One region of the Streptomyces sp. NPDC013317 genome, then DNA from elsewhere that is predicted to be linked to it. Evidence: riboswitches for the same ligand, from Rfam matches in the RefSeq annotation. Region 1 holds a riboswitch; the other holds the start of a gene.
The links. A riboswitch is a leader RNA that binds a small molecule or an ion and turns the genes downstream of it on or off. The one in region 1 is predicted to bind S-adenosylmethionine.
Positions count from the first base shown of each region.

Region 2: it holds a riboswitch for S-adenosylmethionine, as region 1 does, so the genes downstream of both, thrC (threonine synthase) here and ACZ3IJ_RS15995 (aminotransferase class V-fold PLP-dependent enzyme) in region 1, are expected to answer to the same signal.

Region 1 is NZ_JBVHDX010000005.1:89,436-93,876, reverse strand. Features, by position in the region: gene ACZ3IJ_RS16015 (NYN domain-containing protein) at 1-141, opposite strand, end outside; gene ACZ3IJ_RS16010 (hypothetical protein) at 177-419, opposite strand; gene ACZ3IJ_RS16005 (rhomboid family intramembrane serine protease) at 576-1,325, shown strand; gene ACZ3IJ_RS16000 (Lrp/AsnC family transcriptional regulator) at 1,322-1,603, shown strand; gene ACZ3IJ_RS15995 (aminotransferase class V-fold PLP-dependent enzyme) at 1,652-3,085, opposite strand; SAM riboswitch class IV at 3,276-3,392, opposite strand; gene trpD (anthranilate phosphoribosyltransferase) at 3,470-4,441, opposite strand, start outside.
Region 2 is NZ_JBVHDX010000007.1:213,083-217,523, reverse strand. Features, by position in the region: gene ACZ3IJ_RS20320 (DUF7927 domain-containing protein) at 1-625, opposite strand, end outside; gene ACZ3IJ_RS20315 (glucosyl-3-phosphoglycerate synthase) at 682-1,623, opposite strand; SAM riboswitch class I at 1,757-1,908, shown strand; gene thrC (threonine synthase) at 1,926-3,218, shown strand; gene ACZ3IJ_RS20305 (MoaD/ThiS family protein) at 3,337-3,612, shown strand; gene ACZ3IJ_RS20300 (cold-shock protein) at 4,054-4,257, shown strand.

The DNA.
Region 1 (4,441 bases):
CGCGACGGTCAGCCCGCCGAAGGCGTCCGAGACCAGCGCGACGACCCGCCGCCGTACGCCGTCCGGCAGCGGGCGGTCGAGCGCCTCGGCAGCGTCACCTGCCGCGCCGGCCGGTTCACCACCGCGCGCGGGCTGCTCCACGTTGCGTCACCCCATCGTGTTGCGCACCGCCGCCGTCAGGAAGCGGTGCCGGGCCTGTCCACCAGTTCGATCTGGTCCACCGCGTTGCACCAGCGGCAGCGGACCGACTCGATGGTCTCACTGACCACCTCGCGCTCCTCGACCTTCGGCTCTCCCGCGAGATCCAGATGGACGTACTCGACGACCTTGGAGGACCGGGTCACATCGAACCGGGTCAGGTTGCCGCACAGGGTGCAGCGCCAGCGGGTCTCGGCGGTCGGCAGGGGAACCGTCGTCATCGTGCCGTCCTCTTTCATGTGCGTGATGCGGATGCGGGTGCCGCGGTGCGCCATTGAACTGCGGAGGTACTGCCCGTAACCCTACGGCCTCGCGGGTACCCCGTGTCGCGGCGAGGCACTCTGTCCAGGTGGGCCCCGTTACGCCATGATCTGTCCATGATCGACAGGCGGCGCATCGCATGGCGGGAGGCGGCGCTCGGGGCGTGCCGGGGGGCCTGGAGCGGACCCACGGTGACGTATGCCCTGATCGCCGCCTGCTGCCTCACGTTCCTGATCAGCCCGGTGTCGGGCCTCGACCCCTCCTACGGGACCGGGGACCGGGCCCTGGCGGCGCAGAGCGCGTACTTCCACCGCTGGGGGGTCGTGCCGGCCGAGCTGATGGGCGGCGAACCCGGCACGCTCGTCACCCCGCTGACCGCCCTCTTCGTCCACGGCAGCTGGCTGCACCTGCTCGGGAACATGCTGTTCCTGTTCGTCTTCGGCGCGATGGCCGAGGAGCGGATGGGGGCGCTCGGCTTCGCCCTCTTCTACGCGGGCTGCGGCTATCTGGCGCTGCTCGGCTACGCGGCGGCGTACGCGAGCAGCGAGCAGACGCTGGTCGGGGCGTCGGGGGCGATCTCGGGGGTGCTCGGGGCGTTCCTCTACCTCTTCCCCCGCTCCCGGGTGACGAGCCTGTTCCCCTTCCTGTTCTTCCTGCCGCTGCGGTTCCCCGCCTGGATCGTGCTGGTCTTCTGGTTCGCGCTCCAGTGGCTCGCGGCCCGCTCGGCCGGGGCGGGCCCCGGTGTCGCCTATCTGGCCCATGTGGTGGGCTTCGCCGTCGGCTTCCTCTACGCCTGGGTCCGCTACCGAGGTGGGGATACAGTGAAGTCCCCAGCCGCGGCGACCGAGGGAGAAAGCCAGCCGTGATCACCGCGATCGTGCTCATCAAGACCAGCGTGGACCGCATCCCCGAGATCGCGGAGTCGATCGCCGCGCTCGACAGCGTCAGCGAGGTCTTCTCGGTGACCGGTACCTACGACCTGATCGCCATGGTCCGCGTGCCGCGGCACGACGACCTCGCGGACGTCATCCCCGGCCGGATCAGCAAGATCCCGGGCGTCGAGGCGACGGACACGCACGTGGCCTTCCGGACGTACTCCCAGCACGACCTCGAAGCCGCCTTCGCGATCGGCCTGGAGTCCTGACGCGGGGGGCCGCGGCAGGCGGCCCCCTTCACCCGTACGAGTGAGTGTTCAGCCGCGGTCCGGGACGCAACGGCCGTCCTCGGTGCGGTACTTCCACTGCGCGCCGTCCCGGACGAGCTCCTTCACGGCACGTACGAAACGCTCCACGTGCTCGTCGGGCGTACCGGCGCCGAAGCTGACGCGGATGGCGTTGAGCGACTTCTCGCCGGGCGCGGCCTCGGGGGCTCCGCACTCGCCCTGGGTCTGCGGGTCGCTGCCGAGCAGGGTGCGGACGAGCGGGTGGGCGCAGAAGAGGCCGTCGCGGACGCCGATGCCGTACTCGGCGGAGAGCGCGGCGGCGAAGTGGGAGCTGTTCCAGCCCTCGACGACGAAGGACAGGACACCGACGCGCGGAGCCTCGTCGCCGAAGAGCGAGAGCACCTTGACCGCCGGGACCTCGGCGAGGCCCTCCCGGACGGTGTCGACGAGGTGCTGTTCACGGGCGACGAGGGAGTCGAACCCGGCCTCGGTGAGCGCCTTGCAGGCGGAGGCGATGGAGTAGACGCCGATGACGTTCGGCGAACCGGCCTCGTGACGGGCGGCGGTGGTGTGCCACTCGACGTCCACTCCCCCGGCGCCTTCCCCGGCGATCCGTCGGCTCACCTTCTTGGACGCACCCCCGCCGGCGAGGTAGGGCTCGGCGGCCTGGAGCCAGTCGGCGCGGCCCGCGAGGACTCCCGAGCCGAAGGGGGCGTACAGCTTGTGGCCGGAGAAGGCCACCCAGTCGACGTCCAACTCCTGTACGGAGACCGGGTGGTGGGGCGCGAGCTGGGCGGCGTCGAGGACGATCCGGGCGCCGTGGGCGTGGGCGGCGGCGGCCAGTTCCCGGACCGGCCACAGCTCACCGGTGACGTTGGAGGCGCCGGTGACGCAGACGAGCGCGGGGCCGTAAGGGTCACGGTCGGCGAGGGCGCGCTCCAGGGTCTCGACGGCCTGGGCGGGCGTACGCGGGGCGTTGAGGTACGTGACGCGCGCGTCCCTCCACGGCAGGAGCGAGGCGTGGTGCTCGGTCTCGAAGACGAAGACCTCGCAGCCGGCGGGGAGCGCGGCGGCGAGCAGGTTGAGCGAGTCGGTGGTGGAGCGGGTGAAGACGACCTGGTCGGCGGGGCGGCAGTCGAGGAACTCGGCGACGGTGACGCGGCTGCTCTCGAAGAGGTCGGTGGAGAGCTGCGAGAGGTAGCCGGCGCCGCGGTGGACGCTGCCGTAGTACGGGGCGTAGGCGGCGACGTCGTCCCAGACCCGCTGCAGGGCCGGCGCGCTGGCGGCGTAGTCGAGCGCGGCGTAGGTGACCTCGCCCCCGGTCACGAGGGGAACGGTGACGTCCCGCCCGAGGACCGGGAGCGGGGCGGCGCAGCAGGGGCCGCCGGCCTCGGAGTCGGTGGCGGCGGAGGGGGCTGCGGTCGCGGCGTCGTGCGTGGTGGCGGCGTTCGGGTACGCGGACATGGCTGTGTCTCCTGAGCGGGAAGGTCAGCGAAGTGCCCGCGGGGCAGCGCGAAGAAGGGTGCCTCACACGGGTGTTGCCTCGACGCACGGTGTTCGTACGGAGGGTGGGGAAACGGGGCCGACGGGCCCTAGCGCATTCGCTTGCTCACGAGACTGCTCCCTTGAGGACCAGGACCCCAGGGTGTGCAGGGGTCCGCGCTTGCCGCGGACCTTGCTGTCCACGGCCTGGTCTTCACCCGGGGCACCCCGCCACGGACGGAGGGTTGCCGGACAGCCAGCCGGGGCTTCGAGGCTGTCACTCATGACCTGGCACTGAACGTATGCCACGTGATCGCCGGTGCGCAACCCCGTTCCGGATGGCGGAACGGGGCGCGCCCGGCGCCGCTACCTGTTGCTGGCCGCGACCCAGCGCTCCAGCGCCTGCCTGGCCGCACCCGAGTCGATCGACTCGGCCGCCCGCGCGATACCCTCGCGCAGCTGCTCCACCAGGGTGCCCGCGCCCGGCTCCAGGGCCGTGAGCGCCGCCGCCGAGTTGAGCAGTACCGCGTCCCGTACGGGACCGGTCTCGCCCGCGAGCAGCCGGCGGGCGACATCGGCGTTGTACGAGGCGTCGGCGCCGCGCAGCGCCTCCACCGGTACGAGTTCGATGCCGACGTCCCGCGGGTCGAAGGCCTCCTCGCGCACCACGCCGTCCCGTACGACCCACACCCGGGAGGTGGCCGTGGTCGTCAGCTCGTCCAGGCCGTCGTCGCCGCGGAAGACCAGCGCCGAGGAGCCGCGCTCGGCGAGGACGCCGGCCATGATCGGGGCCATCCGGGCGTCGGCCACACCGGTCGCCTGCGCTCTGACGCGGGCGGGGTTGGTGAGCGGACCGAGGAAGTTGAACGTGGTCCGGATGCCCAGTTCCTTGCGGGCCGCGGCCACATGGCGCAGCGCCGGGTGGAACTTCACCGCGAAGCAGAAGGTGATCCCCGCCTCCTCCGCGACCTCGACCACCCGCTGCGGGGTGAGCTGCAGGTTGACGCCGAGCTTCTCCAGGACGTCGGAGGCGCCGCTGGCGCTGGAGGCGGCGCGGTTGCCGTGCTTGACGACCTTCGCGCCGGTGCCGGCCACGACGATCGCCGACATGGTGGAGATGTTGACGGTCTTCGCGCCGTCGCCGCCGGTGCCGACGATGTCGACGGAGGGGCCGGGCACCTCGATCACGTTGGCGTGCTCGTACATCGTCCGCACGAGGCCGGTGATCTCCTCGACGGTCTCGCCCTTGGCGCGCAGGGCCACGGCGAAACCGGCGATCTGGGCGTCGGTGGCCTCGCCGCGCAGGATGCGGTCCATCGCCCAGGCGGTGTCCTCGGC
Region 2 (4,441 bases), on a different contig from region 1:
CCACACAGCCCGTGCCCCGCGCCGTCCAGATGCCGCCGACCGCGACCGTCGCGTCGGTACCGCTCACGCCCGCGAACGCGGCCGTGACGTCCGACTCGCCCGTGTAGTGATGCGCGCCGCCGATGTCGGCCGGGTCGGTCACCATGCTGTCGATCGAGACCGTCGTCTCCCGGCCCGCCCCGACCTTGATGCGCGGTTCGGTGGTGGCGTGGTCGCCCGACGTGGTCGCGGCCTCGCGGCCGGAGCCGGCGCACCGCTTCGCCAGGGCCCCACTGGCCGTTCTGTACGTGCCGTCGTGCCCGCCCCAGAAGAGCCGGGCGTACGCGACCTTGGCGCCGGCCGGGATCATGACGCGGGCGGTCCCGGAGCCGGTCCCGGAGCCGGGCTCGTCGCCGGACCCGGACCCGGACTCGGCCCCGGAGCCGGACTCGGCCCCCGAGCCCGTCCCGGTGCCGGCGGTCACGGCCGCGGTGGCGCCGATGGTCGTGAAGTCGCCGTACAGCGAGGCTTCGTAGCGTTTGCCGAAGGGCTCCACCACGTCCGCCGCCGCCGGACCGGCCGCGGCGAGGGTGAGCGAGCCGAGGGAGCCGACGGCGAGGCCGAGCGCCGCCGGAAACGTGGTCATTCGTGGGGTGAACGGCATGGAACGGAAATGTATGCAAAAAGCATCATCATCCGGCGCTACGCCACGCGGCGGTGCGTGTACTCCGCGATGTCGATCATCGGCGGCCGCTCCTCGGTGTCCACCGCGTACGTCCGCGGGGTGAAGCCGTCGTCGCCCCGCTCGAACTGTGTCAGCCGGGGCCGCACGAGATGCCCGCGGGAGAGCCGCAGCTGCGCCGTCCGGTAGATCGCCGCCGCCATCCTGCCCAGCGCGCGGCCGTCCTGGTGCCGGTGCTTGCGGACGCCGACGTCGACCTGGGCGAGCGCGTCCAGGCCGACCGTGTGGAGCGCGTCCACGAGCAGGCCCAGCTCCACTCCGTAACCGACCGGGAACGGCAGCCGTTCGAGCAGCGAGCGCCGCGCCGCGTACTCGCCGCCGAGCGGCTGGACGAAGCCGGCCAGCTGCGGCCAGTGCAGATTGAGCAGCGGCCGTGCCACCAGCTCGGTCACCCGCCCGCCCTGACCTGGGGAGTCGCCCAGCGGACGGTCGTACATGGCCTTCACGAAGTCGACGTCCGGTTCGGTGAGCAGCGGGCCGACGATCCCGGTGACGAAGTCCGCGGAGAAGTCCCGCAGATCCGCGTCGACGAAGCAGACGATGTCCCCGCGCGTCACCATCAGTGACCGCCACAGCACCTCGCCCTTGCCGGGCACGGCCGGAATCCGGGGCAGGATCGCGTCGCGCGCCACGACGCGCGCCCCGGCCGCCGCCGCGAACTCCGCCGTACGGTCGGTGGAACCGGAGTCGATCACCACCAGCTCGTCCACGAGCGGCACCGCCTCGGTCATCAGCTCCCGGCGGATCACGGAGACGATGTCGCCGACCGTCGCCTCCTCGTCGAGTGCGGGCAGGACGACGCTCACCGTCGTCCCGTGCTTCGCCGCCAGAATGCGGTCGAGCGAACGGTCCGCCACGGACCAGGACCGCCGGCCCAGCCAGCGCTCCACTTCCTCCAGCACGTGATCTCCATCTCGCGGTTCGGACGGCAGGTTCAACCCTCCGGGCCTTCGGTTACAGTCTTGAACAACGCGGATGCCCGATGCATGTCGGGGTCCCACCCGCGTCTGACAACCGCTTCACACAATCGAATACCGCTCATCCAGAGGGGCAGAGGGAAACGGCCCGTTGAAGCCCCGGCAACCCTCCAGTCGGTCTCGTCCGCGACACACGCGCCAGCGAGGCTCCCGGCTAGGGAAGGTGCCAAATCCGTCTCATGACGACATTCGTCATGGGAAAGATGAGGAGAAAGGGCCTCGCCTCCATGGCTGTACAGACTGTTTCCACCGAAACCTCCCGGACCGTCGATCTCGGTCCCGCTTCGGGCCTTTCCTGCCGGGAATGCGGTGAAGTCTTCCCGCTCGGCCCGATCTTCGCCTGCGAGCTCTGTTTCGGCCCGCTCGAAGTCGCCTACGACCTTCCCACCGGTGACCCCGAGGCGCTGCGCAAGCAGATCGAGGCGGGCCCCGCCAACATCTGGCGCTACGCCCCGCTGCTGCCCGTCCCGGCCGACGTCGCAGAGAAGCCGAACCTGAACCCCGGCTGGACCAAGCTCGTCCAGGCCGACAACCTCGCCCGTGAGCTGGGTGTCGAGCCCGGCAAGCTCTTCGTCAAGGACGACTCCGGCAACCCGACGCACTCCTTCAAGGACCGCGTCGTCGCCCAGGCCCTTGAGGCGGCCCGCGCCTTCGGCTTCACCACGCTGTCCTGCTCCTCCACCGGCAACCTGGCCGGCGCCGTCGGCGCCGCCGCCGCCCGCGCCGGCTTCCGCTCCTGCGTGTTCATCCCGCACGACCTGGAGCAGGGCAAGGTCGTCATGGCCGCCGTCTACGGCGGTGAGCTGGTCGGCATCGAGGGCAACTACGACGACGTCAACCGCTTCTGCTCCGAGCTCATCGGCGACCCGCTGGGCGAGGGCTGGGGCTTCGTCAACGTCAACCTGCGTCCGTACTACGGCGAGGGCTCCAAGACGCTCGCGTACGAGATCTGCGAGCAGCTGGGCTGGGTGATCCCGGACCAGCTCGTGATCCCGATCGCCTCCGGCTCGCAGCTCACCAAGATCGACAAGGGTCTGCAGGAGCTCATCAAGCTGGGCCTCGTCGAGGACAAGCCGTACAAGATCTTCGGCGCGCAGGCCGAGGGCTGCTCGCCGGTGTCGGCCGCCTTCAAGGCCGGTCACGACGTCGTACGGCCCCAGAAGCCGAACACCATCGCCAAGTCGCTGGCGATCGGCAACCCGGCCGACGGCCCGTACGTCCTGGACATCGCCCGCCGCACGGGCGGCGCGGTGGAGGACGTCGACGACGAGCAGGTCGTCGAGGCGATCAAGATCCTCGCCCGCACGGAGGGCATCTTCGCCGAGACGGCGGGCGGTGTGACGGTCGGCGTGACGAAGAAGCTGGTCGAGGCCGGCCTCATCGACCCGGCCCTCACCACGGTCGTACTCAACACGGGTGACGGCCTCAAGACGCTGGACGCGGTGGCCGATACCTCGCAGGCGACCGCGACGATCCGCCCGAGCCTGGACGCGTTCCGTGAGGCAGGCCTGGCGGGCTGACGCCCGCGACCGCCGAGGTGCGGGACCGGCCGGTGACCCGGCCGCGCCCGCACCCCGCCACCCCGTCCTCGTCCGCCCAGCCCCCGCCCCGCCCGAAGCCACCGAAGGTGAACACCCCATGAGCGTGAAGGTCCGCATCCCCACCATCCTCCGCACCTACACCGGCGGCCAGGCCGAGGTCGCCGCCGAGGGCGCGACCCTGTCCGAGGTCATCGCAGACCTGGAGAAGAACCACGCGGGCATCGCGGCCCGTGTCCTGGACGACCAGGGCAAGCTGCGCCGCTTCGTGAACGTCTACGTCAACGACGACGACGTCCGCTTCGAGCAGGGCCTGGAGACGGCGACGCCGGACGGCGCCGGCGTCTCGATCATCCCGGCCGTCGCCGGAGGCTGACCGTCCGGCGCGGTGCGGGCGGCCCGGCCGTCTCGGCGCCCCGCGTTACCCGGCGTAACCGAATTGCCCCTTCCGCGAGAGAAGCGGAGGGGGCAATTCTGCATGGTTGAGCGCGGTAGAGTTGGGGAAGTCCCCCCGGCTTTCCCCCGCTGCTCGTGCCAGACGCATATGAGAATGCGCCCGCACGCGACAAGAAGCAGCCAAAGTGCACGTGCGTTGTGTACCTTTCTGCGCGCTTTGCCGGGCCCGACTTGCCCCGGAATTCAGTGAATTCTCCTCAATTCTCCTTTACGCCATGCCCAGAATTCTCGCCCGATTGACCTGTTGCAGAGGGCAGTTGGGCAGATACATTCAGCCGCGGTCGACGCGTTCCGGCGCAGGGTCTGACCCGGGGTCGCGAAGTGCGGTCCCGCGCAAGGGCCAGTAATAGGGGAGTTAGGCATGGCTCAGGGCACCGTCAAGTGGTTCAACGCGGAGAAGGGCTACGGCTTCATCGCGGTCGACGGTGGTGCGGATGTATTCGTCCACTACAGCGCGATCCAGATGGACGGCTACCGCACCCTTGAAGAGGGTCAGCGGGTCGAGTTCGAGATCTCGCAGGGCCAGAAGGGTCCGCAGGCGGACATGGTCAAGCTCGCCGTCTGAGCACGGCGCGATCGGCCACCACGTACGCACTCACGCGTTCTCACGCCGAGGGGTCCGCATCCTGACCGGGATGCGGACCCCTCGTGCGTGCGCGGGGAGGTGGCGGCGGCCTCTCTCGATCTGTGGGAGTCGCTTGCACTCGCATGGGCCGAGTGCTAATCATTGGCGTTAGCACTCTGAAGGT